Regions from separate parts of the Bradyrhizobium sp. ERR14 genome, predicted to be linked through region 4. Evidence: riboswitches for the same ligand, from Rfam matches in the RefSeq annotation. Region 4 holds a riboswitch; each other region holds the start of a gene.
What was found. A riboswitch is a leader RNA that binds a small molecule or an ion and turns the genes downstream of it on or off. The one in region 4 is predicted to bind cobalamin.
Positions count from the first base shown of each region.

Region 1: it holds a riboswitch for cobalamin, as region 4 does, so the genes downstream of both, metE (5-methyltetrahydropteroyltriglutamate--homocysteine S-methyltransferase) here and GGD62_RS31285 (DUF1636 domain-containing protein) in region 4, are expected to answer to the same signal.
Region 2: it holds a riboswitch for cobalamin, as region 4 does, so the genes downstream of both, GGD62_RS04885 (TonB-dependent receptor domain-containing protein) here and GGD62_RS31285 (DUF1636 domain-containing protein) in region 4, are expected to answer to the same signal.
Region 3: it holds a riboswitch for cobalamin, as region 4 does, so the genes downstream of both, GGD62_RS39945 (ribonucleoside-diphosphate reductase subunit alpha) here and GGD62_RS31285 (DUF1636 domain-containing protein) in region 4, are expected to answer to the same signal.

Region 1 covers NZ_JACIHD010000012.1:142,323-145,895, reverse strand. The annotation lists gene metE (5-methyltetrahydropteroyltriglutamate--homocysteine S-methyltransferase) at 1-1,711, opposite strand, end outside; cobalamin riboswitch at 1,814-2,017, opposite strand; gene GGD62_RS27960 (nodulate formation efficiency C protein) at 2,905-3,573, shown strand, end outside.
Region 2 covers NZ_JACIHD010000001.1:981,101-984,673, forward strand. The annotation lists gene GGD62_RS04885 (TonB-dependent receptor domain-containing protein) at 1-2,079, opposite strand, end outside; cobalamin riboswitch at 2,193-2,408, opposite strand; gene GGD62_RS04890 (hypothetical protein) at 2,452-2,715, opposite strand; gene GGD62_RS04895 (hypothetical protein) at 2,815-3,024, opposite strand; gene GGD62_RS04900 (hypothetical protein) at 3,163-3,339, opposite strand; gene GGD62_RS04905 (adenylate/guanylate cyclase domain-containing protein) at 3,464-3,573, opposite strand, start outside.
Region 3 covers NZ_JACIHD010000043.1:12,612-16,184, reverse strand. The annotation lists partial or broken gene GGD62_RS39960 (IS110 family transposase) at 1-686, shown strand, start outside; partial or broken gene GGD62_RS39955 (transposase) at 931-1,107, opposite strand; partial or broken gene GGD62_RS39950 (hypothetical protein) at 1,574-1,814, shown strand; cobalamin riboswitch at 1,835-2,049, shown strand; gene GGD62_RS39945 (ribonucleoside-diphosphate reductase subunit alpha) at 2,154-3,573, shown strand, end outside.
Region 4 covers NZ_JACIHD010000017.1:46,126-49,698, forward strand. The annotation lists gene GGD62_RS31275 (cobyric acid synthase) at 1-935, opposite strand, end outside; gene cobO (cob(I)yrinic acid a,c-diamide adenosyltransferase) at 941-1,576, opposite strand; cobalamin riboswitch at 1,618-1,839, shown strand; gene GGD62_RS31285 (DUF1636 domain-containing protein) at 1,934-2,308, shown strand; gene cobW (cobalamin biosynthesis protein CobW) at 2,305-3,339, shown strand; gene cobN (cobaltochelatase subunit CobN) at 3,339-3,573, shown strand, end outside.

The DNA of each region.
Region 1 (3,573 bases), on a different contig from region 4:
TCATCGGCTTCCTCGTTAGTGATTGCGCGTAGCGCCACCAGCCTACGGTGATAGGCTTCGACCGCACTACATCGCCAAACAGGATCGGTGGCCTGACGTAGCGCGATCCGTAGGATTGGACCCATCCATTCCTAGTAAACGCGAAGCCGGCGAGTTGCTCACCGAAGTACTGCACCATGTCATTGCGTTCGAACTCGCCGTGCACGAGAACATCGAGACCGATGTCCTCCTGCCAGCGTACGGCGCGCGCCGTCTCCTCCTTGAGGAACCTGTCGTATTGCTCGTCGCTCATAGCGCCTCGGGCATGCGCCGCACGGGCATTCCGGACTTCTTTGGTCTGCGGAAACGATCCGATCGTCGTGGTAGGAAAAGCCGGTAGTCTGAAACGATTGCTTTGGATCTCGGCACGACGGGCAAATGGGCTCGCGCGCCGACGCATGGTCTGGTCGATCGCTTTCATCCGGACAGCGACATTGGCATCATGGATTTTCGGCGAAGTCCGGCGGACAGTCGCGGCACATTCCGACTCGGCAAGAGCTAGCGCAACATTCTGGTCGCCTGCGAGTGCCCGCGCCAGGATCGCGAGCTCTCGCATCTTCTGGACCGCGAAAGCAAGCCAGCTCTTGACGTTGGAAGCGAGCCCGGTTTCGAGTTCAACATCGACCGGCACATGAAGCAGCGAGCAGGATGGGGCAATCTGTACACGATCCTTGCCGAGCTTCGCAATCGCGGGTTCGAGCCGCTTGCGCAGCGACGACAGATTCGACCGCCATACATTCCGGCCGTCGACGACACCGAGCGACATGACGAGATCACTTCGGCCGCCAGCGATGATCTGGTCCAACAACTGTGGCGCCCGAACCAGATCGAGGTGCAGTCCGGCGACTGGCAGGCTCAAGGCGGTGTCCAGATTGTCCCCGAGATCGCCGAAATAGCTGGTGACTAAGATGTTGATGGCCGGCCCCTCCTTGGCGAGCCGGTCATAGGCATGTCGCAAAGATTGTCGCGCCCTCTCATCCAGATCAAGAACCAGGCAGGGCTCGTCGAACTGAACCCAATTTGCCCCACGTTTGGCCAATTCCTGCAGAACCTCGATATAGGCCGGTATCAGTTCATCCAGTAGTGAGAGTGGCTGGAACGCAGGATCGGGACTCTTGCCGAGCTTTAGGAATGTGACCGGCCCGATCAGGACAGGGCGGGTCTGAAAGCCAAGGGCCTTGGCTTCCTCATACTCCTCGATCGGCTTGCGAGAGCATAGCCTGAAAGTCTGTCCCCTGTGAAACTCGGGGACCATGTAGTGGTAGTTGGTGTCGAACCACTTGGTCATCTCCTGCGCGGGTGCGCCAAATCCGCGCGGTCCGTGACCGCAACTCGCATCCTGATCGTCGCATTGTGATCCGCGGGCCATGGCGAAGTACGTCTTGAGCGAAACGGATTCGGTTTTCGAGGCGTAGATCTCCGGGATGGCGCCAACCATGACACTTGTGTCGAGCACCTGGTCATACAGCGAGAAATCGTTCGATGGAATGACCGTGACGCCGATAGATTTCTGACGAGCCCAGTTCGCGGCACGCAGGCCAGCTGCGTCCTCGAGCAACTGCTGTTCGCTGCTTTTTCCGGCCCAGTAACTTTCGAGAGCGAGTTTGAGCTCGCGCCTTGGACCGATGCGTGGCGTTCCGAGGGTGGCAACCGGAAGCGAGAGAAGAGTCATAGCGTGAACCCCATGTTGGGGGCAAAGGCCATGGCGGACGCAGGCAGGGGAAGTCGCGCGGTGCGACGGCTGCTTGGCGCACCACCGGGACACCCCGCCCGTGGACGAATATATTGTCGGGGCAGGTCTCCTGGCTCGCGGGTCATCGCTTCTGTCCGGCCTTCCCGAAGCCGCGCAGGCTTCAGTGACGTCTTTGGACAGCGGCTTGCCGCTCACAGTTGCGGGGGCAGCGCCGGCATTGTCACCGGCTTCCCTCTTAGCTCCGGATCAAATGGAAACCGGAGAACCTCGACGGCTTGGATTATCGGCAAGAGAAGTCTTCCGTCAACCTCTCAGATTATGTCTCACGCTGATGCTGCGACATCTGCTACGCGAATCACCGTGCATCACGTTGAGATGATGTAGAAGCGCTTTCAATCGGCGATATCGGAATGACCATCGCAGCTGCCCGCGGGCCGCACGCCAGATTGGGACAAATGCGGCTTGCGCGGGTCGGGACTGCCACCTCGAGCAGAACGCATCTCCGGCTTCCCAGCGGTTCTTGAGCACGTCCACCATCCAGTCACCTTCTCGGCCAACAGGATCCGTGTTGAATAGGCCCCAGCTGGCAAGGCCAGCAACATACCCCGCCAGCACGTTGATTTGCAGTTCAGCAAGACTCAAAATGCTCGGTGGTGAAGATCGGCTTCGCGTGGTTGGCCGTCGAGTGCAAAGCGCTCCGGACTGAGGCTGTTCTCGAAGCGCCGCGTGTCGCGAGGGAGCGCCAAACGCACCATGGCCCATTGGCCGCAAATGCCCAAACGCATGGCAGAGATCGAAACGCACATTCTGGCAACGATACCGGACCAAACCGTCGCGTGACGAGGATGCATAAGCCGCGCTGGATAGCGCTGAAAGGAAACATCGAGACCTGCCAGTCGGAAAGTCGACAAAGAGGACACAAAAGCGGTGTGAAATACCGTCCATCACCTGGCACGAAGAATGCAAGACTTCGGCATGCCCAGTCTCCTCCTGCTGGGCATGTCCGGCACAGCAAATTGAAGCTGTCGCCGGCAGCGAAGTTAGCGGCGCGTGACATAGAGGGGAGTGCCTGCTCGCACGGGACACCATCGGTCTCCCCGTCGCGTCGCCGCTAACTTCTTGCGCTCGCGCATAGCAGGTTAAAGGTTGCCCCGCTTTAGAATGACGTGTGGATGAAAGCAGATAGGCTGACAGTTATGAGGAAAATGTCTGGAAGACGCGCGTTATGGTTTTGTCTCGGTCAATCCCTGATCTGCCTGGCCGGGTTGGCTGCGACGAACAACAGTGTTCGCGCCAACGAGAGCCCCCTTATCGAAAGATTCAAGTCAACGTGGCGAGCGCAAGACGGCGAGACAATAGAACAAATTATCTCCAATGTCTCGAAGGTGGCGCAGTTCGTCCCTCGAATGTGGGGCGTCGCTGAACTTGACGAAAATGACCATGTTTTCGTTTCGTGGACCAGGCACCGCGATGATACATCAGACGAACAGTACGTTATCACCTGGAAGATCGCGCTCGACGGCACGATTCAACTTGCGTCGACCTATGCCAAACCGATGGAATTGGGCTGGCGCGCCCTGGCGCTCTCGTTGATCGCCAGTGAAGTCAAGGATGGCGAAAGGGACGCAAATTTTGGCTTTCTGCATGATCCGAGCAACTTCAACTTTGTGACGACCATGCAAGGCCGGCTCGGCGATCTTCTGCGGCAGGGCCGCTGCACTATCGTTGAACCTGTTGGAGTGGACTACTTGCCGAAGCAGAATGACAAGCCGACCGAGAAAGGTGATCTGTGGCGCGTTTTGCTTTTAGTGAACTGTAATATCCCAGGGCCCCGTTTTTTT
Region 2 (3,573 bases), on a different contig from region 4:
GCTGAGCTTGAGATCGATCGTGCCGTTGGCGGGAATCGGCTTCTGGGTGCCCGCCTGGTCGTTGTCCATGCGTCGCTCGCTCCAGAAGCGCGCGGTGGCATCGAGCACCACGTAATTCTGCCAGATGTTCCAGGTGATGCCCGCACTCGCCGTGTAGCGCGACACCAGCGGCACGTCGTTGCCGGCCCAGATGCCTTCGCGGAAGACCGCGCGGGTGTAGGCCACGCCGGAGCGCAGCAGCAGGGCATCGTTGACGCGATAGGACAGGCTGGTCTCCGAGCCGTAGCGGCGGGTCGGATCGAGATTGGTGTTGTAGAACAGGACCGGATTGAAATGGACCTCGTTGGTGAGATCCATCAGATAGAGACTACTCTGCAGCTGCAATCCGCCTCCCTTGATGCGAACACCGCCCTCGATATCCCCAGAGGTCTGGGTCTTGAGCTGGAACGTTTGCGGGATCGCAGCGAAGGTCAAGGGATCGAAGGAAGGCCCCGAGGAAAGGCGCTCGTCGACATCAGGCGTGCGGAACGCGCGCGCAATGCGGCCGAACAGCGAGACCTGGTCGTTGAGGCGATGCTCGGCCCCGAGATGCAGCGCATATTGGGTCTCGTTGCTCGTCAGCGGCAGCGCGCCGATGTCGGCGTTGAAGGGAGCTGCCGGGTCGAAATTGTCGCGTGCCGCAAGTCTGACGTTCTGCACACGCGCTCCGTAGGAGATGTCCGTCGTGGACGCGATTCCCAATGTGTGCTGGACATAACCCGCAACCGTCTGCTGCCTGAGGTCGTAATTGTGCCAGGGGGAGAGCCCCTGCCCCGCGCCGCGGTTCTGCTCAAAGCTCGCATCGTAATAGTCGATGCCGGTCAGGAGCTGCGACGGCATGCCGAGCAGCAGGCTCTTCACGCTGAGCCGCGGTGTGATCGACCAATTCGTCAGATGGGAACCGACATAGGTCGACGTGAAGAACGCCGGAACCGGCGTCGGGGTGGAAAAGAAAGCACTCTGCTGCTTCTTGTCGCGCACGCCGCCGTCGACAATGAGATCGACGCCGTTGACCAGGGTCTTGGTGAAGCCCGCGGTCGCACCAAAACCCTGCTGGTTGGCGTAGTTGAACGGCGTGCTTGTCCCTCGCCGGTTGGCCCTGAGCTCGTCGAGGCCGATGGAGGGATCGACGGTGCGGCCGCCCGGCAGTCGCAGCTCCTGATTGTCGCCGCTGACGGTAAGAAAAGCACTCAGGCCCAGCGTCGTGTAGTTGAGATTGCCGACGCCGTTCTGCTGCGAATAGCGATTGTTGTCGCGGTAGCCATCGGTCCTGACCGTATTGCCGTAGAACGAGGTCGACCACGGACCGGAATTGAGCGAGGTCGAGACATTGCCGAGCCTGGTGTTGAACGAGCCGAAGCCGGCCTCGATGCGCGCGGTCACGGGCGGTCCGCCGACGCCATTTTTGGTAACGATGTTGATCACACCACCGACCGCGTTGTCGCCGTAGAGCACCGCGCCGGAATTTCCCCGCGTGACCTCGATGCGTTCGATCGAATTGAGCGGGATGGTGGAGAGGTCCACCTGCGCCATGTCGACGTCGTTCAACCGTCGTCCGTTGACCAGCACCAGCGTGTTGGCGGTGGCAAAGGCGCCGAAGCCACGCAGGTCCACGCTGGTCTTGGCGCCGATCTGGCCGCCATAGAGCGTCGTGAGTTGGGCCCCCGGCGTCTGCATCGCGATGATCTCGGCAAGCGTCTGCGATGGCGAATGCGCGATATCCGCGGCCATGATGACGGTCGTGGCAGCCCCGACGATGCCGCCGCCGCCGGCGGCAGCCTCACCGCCGGAGCCCGATGAGCCGGCGCCATTGCCTGCCGGCGCGACAGTCGTCCTCGCCCGCTGCCGAGTCGCCTCGCCGTCACCGATCGCCCTCGCCCGCGTGCGGTTGTGATCGTCGGGCTGCGTCACTTCGATCGGCGGCAATTGCTCGGCAAGCGCGTGCTGGGCGAAGGCGGAGGACAGATCGAGCGAATGGAAGGAAACGGATGCGAGCAGGCCGGCGGCAAGGCGCCTGGCGGCAGAGACGATACGGGACACAATTGTAACCTCGGTATGACGTCAGTGGCACGTCACAGCGAACGAGGTTTCACGGCAGAGCGATGGATTGCTCCGGTGAAGCTAATGTCTGTACTCCCCGACCGACATCTTCGCGTGTGACCACGGCTGACGGCAGGTCTCCTGGCTCGCGGGTCGTAACCTTGCGTCGCCTTCCCAGGACCGAGTTTCCCAGTGGCATGAGACGAAAGATTCACCGCTTACAGTTGCGGGGGCAGCCGTGGCGTTGAGACAGATCCCTGCGTTGGGACAATCCCGCACCACATTCCCTTTTGATCTCCCTGAGGAGAACCGTCGCCGATCATTTACGAGCCGTTGGCCCCGGGAGTCAATCGACCGGTCGATGCCGGGCGCTCAGGTCCGCCCTCGCACACGTTGCGCCTGGGCCCAGGCGACAGCGACGTCGCGCGGCGGAACATCGACGCGCTTGATCGGGGTCAATTCGCCGGAGGCCGAGACGATCGCGGTCTCCTCGCGACGACAGCGCGTGCAGACAAAGCGGACCTCGTGCGGGGACGCCGACCAGCTCGACCGCTTCACATTGGCCGCCATCGGCCAGGCATCACAATGCGAGCACGACACCAGAAATCGACCGGGATCGAGCATACCCATTTCCATCGGACTCCGCGTCCTGCCCACCTGCTTCAATGATTAACCCAAGTGAATCGTTCCGGTGCCCCAGCACCGCCCCTGGGTGCGCCGGAGAAAGCGGTAGCCTCAGCGCGCGCCCTTGAGGGTGCAGGAGGTGGTGCAGGTGACCGTGGTGCCGCGATCGCACGATTTGCACGCACTGACGCACTGGTTCATGTCGCGGGGATTGTAGCTGTAGTTCCGCATCGGGCAGGTCAGCGTCGAGCCGGTGATATCCTGCTCCTGGTCGCAGGCCGCCGTCATGAGCGCGACTATGATCACGGCAACGAGGCGCATGTGATTGCCCTGTCAAGCATGGCAAATGACACTCGCGAGGTGCGCTGCAATGCAGCGAACCCCGGCCTTTCCACCACGAGCGATCGCTCGCGACGTCAAGGATGCGCGCCAAACCTTAAGAACGGATTGCAGCCGGCGTCAGGCCGCAGCCTTGGTCGCGATCGCCTGCCGCATGTCCACCGCCAGCTGACGGTACTGTTCCGAGAGTTTCAGATAGAACTCGCGCTTGGTGCTGTCGGTGGCGAGCTTGGCGATCAGCTCGCATTCGGCGGTGAGCGTCTCGAACCGTTCCAGCCTGTCCTGAAGTTCCGTCATCGGCGTGTCCCCGTCAAACGCCTCAAGGACATCCAACCTAAGCCCGGGAAATAGGTCACGGCGAACATCGTTATCGAGTAGAAACGTTTTTTCCGGACAGGGCGGGCCGACCCAACAAAAACGGCTATTTCTGCTCCAGGCGCCAGGCGCCGTCCCACCCCTCCTCCGGCGGCTTGGCCTCGAATTGCGCGATGCGGCCGAGCATCGTGCGCGAGGGGCCGTCGCCGGGGACGG
Region 3 (3,573 bases), on a different contig from region 4:
CAAGTCGATCTTCAAGCGCTGCATCGGATCCGTGAGCAGATGGTCGGCTCGAGGACACGCCTGATCAATCAGATGCGGGCTTTCTGCCTCGAGTACGGCGTACCTTTGCGTCAGGGTGCCGGAATATTCAAACTCGAGTTGCCGCGCGCTTTGAATGACGAAGGAAACGATTTGTCACCAGTGATGCGTCGCCTGGTGGGCGATTTTTTCGCTGATCTCCGCCGCCTCGAAGAACGGATCCGCGAAGTGACACAGGAGATCGAAGCGGTCGCCGATCGGGAGGACGTCACACGCCGGCTGATGACAATCCCTGGTATCGGCGTATTGGGTGCGACCGCTGTACTTGCCGCGATCGGTGATGGGCTGCAGTTTCGCAAGGCCCGCGACCTTGCTGCCTGGGGTTAGTGCCCAGGCAATACTCGACCGGCGGAAAACAGACGTTGCTTGGCGTCAGCAAACGCGGCAACCGTTATGTGAGAAAACTTTTAGTGCATGGCGCGCGATCTTGCTTCCGGCATTTGGACCGGACGCGCGATCGCCTAGGAAACTGGCTCGACGGGCTGCAGGCTCGGATGCATCCGAACAAGGCCGTTGTCGCCCTAGCGGCCAAGATGGCCCGCATTGTCTGGGTGGTCTTGAACAAGCCTGGAGCTCTCTACGAACGCAGAGATCCTGCTTTCACCTGACGCTTCTGGCTTCGATTGCAAGGCTCGGGAACAGTGATGACGAAACAGTGGATCAACATGCCGTAAGCCCTGTGCAAAAAAGCGGGCTTCGTGCCCGAACCATTTATTGGGAACGGCGTGCGCGGATCTCATCATGGCCTGGCTGCAACCGCAGTCCACTCGCGAGAGGCCGGATACATTTATGCAACTGTAAGCGTCATTTTTGCTGTTACGAACCCTTGCACGGACGGGGCGGACCATACACCAGTGCCTTCAGCCGCTTAGCCTCCGACACCTCCATACCGCCGAACTTCGCCTTCCATTTGTAGATGCTGGCGTCGCTGACGCCGTGCTAGCGGCACAGGTCGGCAACCGAAACGCCGGCCTCGTGCTCCTTCAAAATCCCGATGATCTGCTCTTCCGAAAAGCGGCTGCGCTTCATGCTCTGGTCCTTGTCGTGGGCCAGAACGAACTTCAAACTGGATTATGCCCGTGGGGCAAGGTCAGGGTCGTACTTCCCTTCTGAGAGCAATCCGACCGCACTGCGGACGACTTCAAGCGAGACTTCTTGCAGATCAAAGCCTCCTCCGGTGAATGTAGGCGCATTGCACCCTAACGGCGTGACGATTCCGGTATTATCGAGACGCGGTTTGGATATATGTTTCTCGTCCTTCCAATGTTCATGGAGGCAAACCAAGCAGCTTTTGGAATCGTGAACAAAGCGCGCGTCCACGCCGCCTGCGAGCCCCACGGTCGCGTGGCCCATCACATAACGCACTTTCAGTTGGAAAGTGATTCCCCGAGCCAAGCCCCTGCCAGGGCGAGGGGTAGAGACTCGACGGGAAGCACTTACAGCGGACATCGCCGGGTGAAGGGATAGTCCAGACCAGGAACGCCGGAAGGGTAACAGGCGACGCGATCGGATCATGAAGCGTTTCAAATCGTCCCGTCAGGCTCAACTTCTCTCAGTTCATGATCAGGTCGCGAACCTTTTCCACATCCTCTCTCTCGGAGCCGTCACTGCCGACTTCCCGTCGTGTTTCGCGCGAGCGAGCCTTTGCGACTTGGCGCGAGATCTCCACGACAAGCGCTCGCCGAACCTTGACCTCGGGGCTGCTCCAATTCGTTAACTTGACGGCGCCGCCTTGACGAATCTCCGCGAGCGGCGCCTATATGTAGCCCGTCACGGTCTTCCATTCCCGCATCTCGTAGGATGGAAGCTAAGAGGGAACCCGGTGCGCCGGCAACGGCTATTCCGAGGCTGCCCCCGCAACTGTAAGCGGCGAGCGGTTGTCATCATGGTCACTGGCGCGACAGCGCTGGGAAGGCCGACAGCCCCAGCGACCCGCGAGCCAGGAGACCTGCCGCGACTGAACGAAAGTCCTCGGGCGGGGTGCCCCGGTGGGTCGCTTGCAGCTGGTGATATTTGTCCGATCTCCTCGCAAGTCGTCCGCACGGCCCCCAGCCTCAAACATCGCGGGGTTGCCGATGTCGCCGTCTTACGATTTCGATCAGCATGGTCATCTCGTCGCGCCACCGAGTGTGCGGCCGCGCCTAGCGCAGGCGAAGCCTGCCGCGCCTGAGCCGTGTCTGGTGCCCCTTTCGCCATCGCCGGCTCCGCTGCCGTGGCCCCTCGCGCCATCGCCAAAGCCGGCCGACCTCACGCTCGATCCGTCGCGCGACGACTTGTTGACGTCGTTCGGCAAGCTGACGCTGACCGACCGTTATCTGCTCGCCGGCGAAACTTACCAGGACATGTTCAGGCGGGTGTCTTGCGCTTTCGCGGACGATGTTGCGCATGCCCAACGTCTCTATGATGCGATGTCCCGGCTATGGTTCATGCCGGCCACACCGGTGCTCTCCAACGGCGGGACCACGCGCGGCCTGCCGATCTCCTGCTTCCTCAACTCGGTGGCGGACTCGCTCGAAGGCATCCTCGGTACCTGGAACGAGAACGTCTGGCTTGCTTCCAACGGCGGCGGCATCGGCACCTACTGGGGCAATGTTCGCTCGATCGGCGAGAAGGTGAAGGGCGGCGTCACTTCAGGCATCATCCCGTTCATCCACGTCATGGACGGCCTGACGCTGGCGATCAGCCAGGGCTCGTTGCGGCGCGGCTCGGCGGCGGTCTATCTCGATATCCACCATCCCGAGATCGAGGAGTTCCTCGAGATTCGCAAGGCGTCCGGCGACTTCAACCGAAAGAGCCTCAACCTGCATCACGGCGTCAACGTCACCGATGAGTTCATGCGTGCCGTGGGCGCCGGCACCGTGTTCGCACTGCGGAGCCCGAAGACTAACGAGGTCGTCCGCCAGATCGATGCCCGCCAGCTGTGGCAACGCATCCTTGAGAACCGGCTCCAGACTGGCGAGCCTTATCTCTTGTTCATCGACACCGTAAACCGCGCGCTCCCCACGCATCAGCGCGAGCTGGGCCTCAAGGTCTCGACCTCCAACCTGTGCAGCGAAATTACCCTGCCGACCGGCATCGATCATCGCGACGAGGAGCGCACCGCGGTCTGCTGTCTGTCGTCGCTCAACCTCGAGACCTGGGACCAGTGGAGTGAGGAGCCCACCTTCATCGAGGATGTCATGCGCTTCCTCGACAACGTGCTCAGCCACTTCATCACGGTGGCGCCGGACGGCATGAAGCGTGCCCGCTACGCTGCCCTGCGTGAGCGCTCCGTCGGCCTCGGCGTCATGGGCTTCCACTCCTTCCTGCAGGCCAAGGGCATTCCAATGGAAAGTGTCATGGCCAAGTCGTTCAATCTGAACATGTTCCGAAAAATCCGTCGCGACGCCGACGCGGCATCCGTGACGCTCGCGCGCGAGCGTGGTCCGTGCCCGGATGCCCTGGAACGCGGCGTGATGGCGCGCTTCAGCCATAAGATCGCAATCGCGCCGACCG
Region 4 (3,573 bases):
CCCTGCGCGCGCAGGAAGGCGAGATCGCCGCGGGTCGACTTTGAGCCGGGAATGATGACGAGGCGGACATCGCCCGGGATCGGCTCGCCCGGGCGCACCATCACGAGGTCGACGCCCGGCTCGAGCTTGAGCGGATCGAGATCGTCGAAATTGGCGATACGCGACAGCGCCAGGCAGGCGATCTTGCACTGGCCCGGCTTGCGCGCGTCGCTGAGGCCGAGCGCATCCTCGGCCGGCAGCTCGCCGGCGCGGGCGAACCAGGGCAGCACGCCGAAGCCGAGCCAGGCCGTTCTTTGTTCGATCAGCCTGTAGCCGTCGTCGAACAGCGAGGGATCGCCGCGGAACTTGTTGATGACAAAACCCTGGATCATCGCGGCATCGTCGGGGTCGATCACGGTCTTGATGCCGACCAGCTGGGCGATGACGCCGCCGCGGTCGATGTCGCCGACCAGCACGACCGGCACGTCCGCCTTGCGCGCAAAGCCCATATTGGCGATGTCGGCCTTGCGCAGGTTCACTTCGGCCGGGCTACCGGCACCTTCCACCAGCACCAGATCGGCGCGCCCCTTCAGCCGCTCAAAGCTCTCCAGCACCGCGCCCATCAGCGATGGCTTCATCGCGGCATAGTCGCGCGCACGCGCGGTCGCGATGCGCTTTCCGTGGACGATCACCTGCGCGCCGATGTCGGTCTCGGGCTTGAGCAGCACGGGGTTCATGTCGGTGTGCGGTTCGACGCGAGCGGCCAGCGCCTGCAGCGCCTGGGCGCGGCCGATCTCGCCGCCATCAACGGTGACGGCGGCGTTGTTCGACATGTTCTGCGGCTTGAACGGGAGCACGCGCAGGCCGCGCCGCGTGAGGGCGCGCGCGAGACCGGCGACGATGAGCGACTTGCCCACGTCCGAGCCGGCCCCCTGGATCATCAGCGCGCGTGCCATCGAACTCAGAACTCGACGCCGGCCTGTGCCTTGATGCCGGAGCGGAACGGATGTTTCACCAGCGTCATCTCGGTGACGAGATCGGCGATCTCGATCAGCTCGTCCTTGGCGTTGCGGCCGGTGAGCACGACATGCGTCATCGGTGGCTTCGAGGTGGTCAGAAACTCGACGATCTCGGCGATGTCGAGATAGTCGTAGCGCAGCGCGATGTTGATCTCGTCGAGCACGACCATGCGCAGGCTCTCATCGAGGATCAGCTCCTTGGCCTTCTCCCAGCCGGCGCGCGCGGCGGCGATGTCGCGGGCGCGGTCCTGCGTCTCCCACGTAAAGCCTTCGCCCATGGCGTGGAACTGGCAGAGGTCGCCGAAATGGCCGGTGAGCAGGCGCCGCTCGCCGGTATCCCAGGCGCCCTTGATGAATTGCACGACTGCGCAGGGAAAGCCGTGCGCGACGCAGCGGACGATCATGCCGAAGGCCGACGAGGACTTGCCCTTGCCGGCCCCGGTGTGGACGATGATGAGGCCCTTTTCGCCGCTCTTGGTCGCCATGATCTTGTCGCGGGCGGCCTTCTTCTTCGCCATTTTCGTGGCGTGGCGGGCGTCGGTTTCCTCGGCCGTTTTTGTATCCGGTTCAGGCGTCATCGGGTCCCGGTCCTTCGGCTTGACAAGTGGCGGCCACCGGCAAATGGTGGCCCGGCGTTGGTTCCTGTCCTATGACAGGCGAAGAGGGAATGCGATAGGGTCCGAATCGGCAAGATTTGGGTCCAAAATGCAGCCGCCCCCGCGACCGTGACCGGAGAGATGTCCGAAGCCACTGATTCCCTCAGGGAATCGGGAAGGCGGGGATCGAAGGGGAAAACCCTGCTCCGCAAGCCGGGAGACCTGCCAGCGCGGACGAGTTTTGGACCGGCGGACGGGGTGTTCCGCGACGGGGAAAACGGGCCTTCTGAAGAATGGTCCGTGTGCCTCATCGCCTCCCGCTGTTATCTGGAAGAGGCAATGACCGTCACACTTCACGTCTGCATCACCTGCCGTGCCGGCGAGACGCCAGGCGAGGGCGAGGCGACGCCCGGCAAGCGCCTGCATGGGGCGATCCTCGACGCGGGCGTGCCCGAGGGTGTCAATGTGGTTCCCGTCGAATGCCTGTCGGCCTGCAACCAGGGTTGCTCGGTCGCACTGAGCGCGCCCGGCCGGTGGTCTTACGTCTATGGTCGCCTCTCGGATGCAAATGCGAAGGATGTGGTCGCGGGCGCCGCGGCCTATGCGGCCGCGCCTGACGGCCTCGTGCCCTGGCGCAGCCGGCCGGAAATATTCCGCAAGCAGTCGCTTGCCCGCATTCCCCCCATTGCCGTCGTGCCGGAGGCCGCCGAATGAACTCGCTCGCAAAAGTCCCTGTGACGGTGGTCACCGGTTTTCTCGGCTCGGGCAAGACGACGCTGATCCAGCATCTGCTCAGCAATGCCGGCGGCAAGAAGCTCGCGGTGCTCGTCAACGAGTTCGGTAGTGAGGGCGTCGACGGCGAGATCTTGAAATCCTGCGCCGACGCCAATTGCCCGGAGGAGAACATCGTCGAGCTCGCCAATGGCTGCATCTGCTGCACGGTTGCCGACGATTTCATTCCGACCATGGAAAAACTACTGGCGCGGCCCGTGCGACCCGATCATATCCTGATCGAGACCTCGGGCCTGGCGCTGCCCAAGCCGCTGCTGAAGGCATTCGACTGGCCGGAGATCCGTTCGCGCATCACCGTCGACGGCGTGATCGCTCTCGCGGATGCCGAGGCTGTCGCCGCTGGCCGCTTTGCGCCGGATCCTGACGCCGTCGAAGCGCAGCGCGCGGCGGACGAGAATTTGGACCATGAGACGCCGCTGTCGGAAGTGTTCGAGGACCAGATCGCCTGCGCCGACATCGTGCTGCTGACCAAGGCCGACCTCGCTGGGGCGGCGGGACTTGAAGCGGCCAAGGCTGCCATCACCGCCGAGATGCCGCGCCGCGTGCCGATGCTCCCCGTGACCGACGGTGCGATCGATGCGCGCGTCATCCTCGGTCTTGGCGCTGCCGCCGAGAACGATCTCGCCGCGCGTCCCTCGCATCATGACGGCGAGGCAGAGCACGAGCACGATGATTTCGCCTCGGTCGTGGTCGACCTTCCTGAAGTCGCCGACGTCGATGCGCTGGTCGCATCCGTCCAGAAGCTGGCGCGCGAGCAGAACGTGCTGCGCGCTAAGGGCTACATCGCGGTCGCGGGCAAGCCGATGCGGCTGCTGCTGCAGGCGGTCGGCGAGCGCGTGCGCCACCAGTTCGACAAGCCCTGGGGCGCAGGTCACAGGCGGTCGAAGCTCGTCGTGATCGGCGAGCACGGCGATATCGACGAGGCCGCCATCAAGGCAGGACTTGGTATCTGATGCACGTCGTCTTCCGCGAGAGCCGTGGTCTGGAGGAGACCGCGACGCCTAGAGACATCGGCCAGGACCCGGCCGATCTCGTGGTGCTCTCGTATTCGGATTCCGATCTTGCGGCGTTCGCAGCCGGCTGGCGGCGTGGTCGGAGTAGCCTGCCGTCGCTGCGGCTCGCCAATCTCGCGGAGCTGCGCCATCCGCTGTCAGTGGACACCTATATCGAGCGCACGCTGTCTCAGG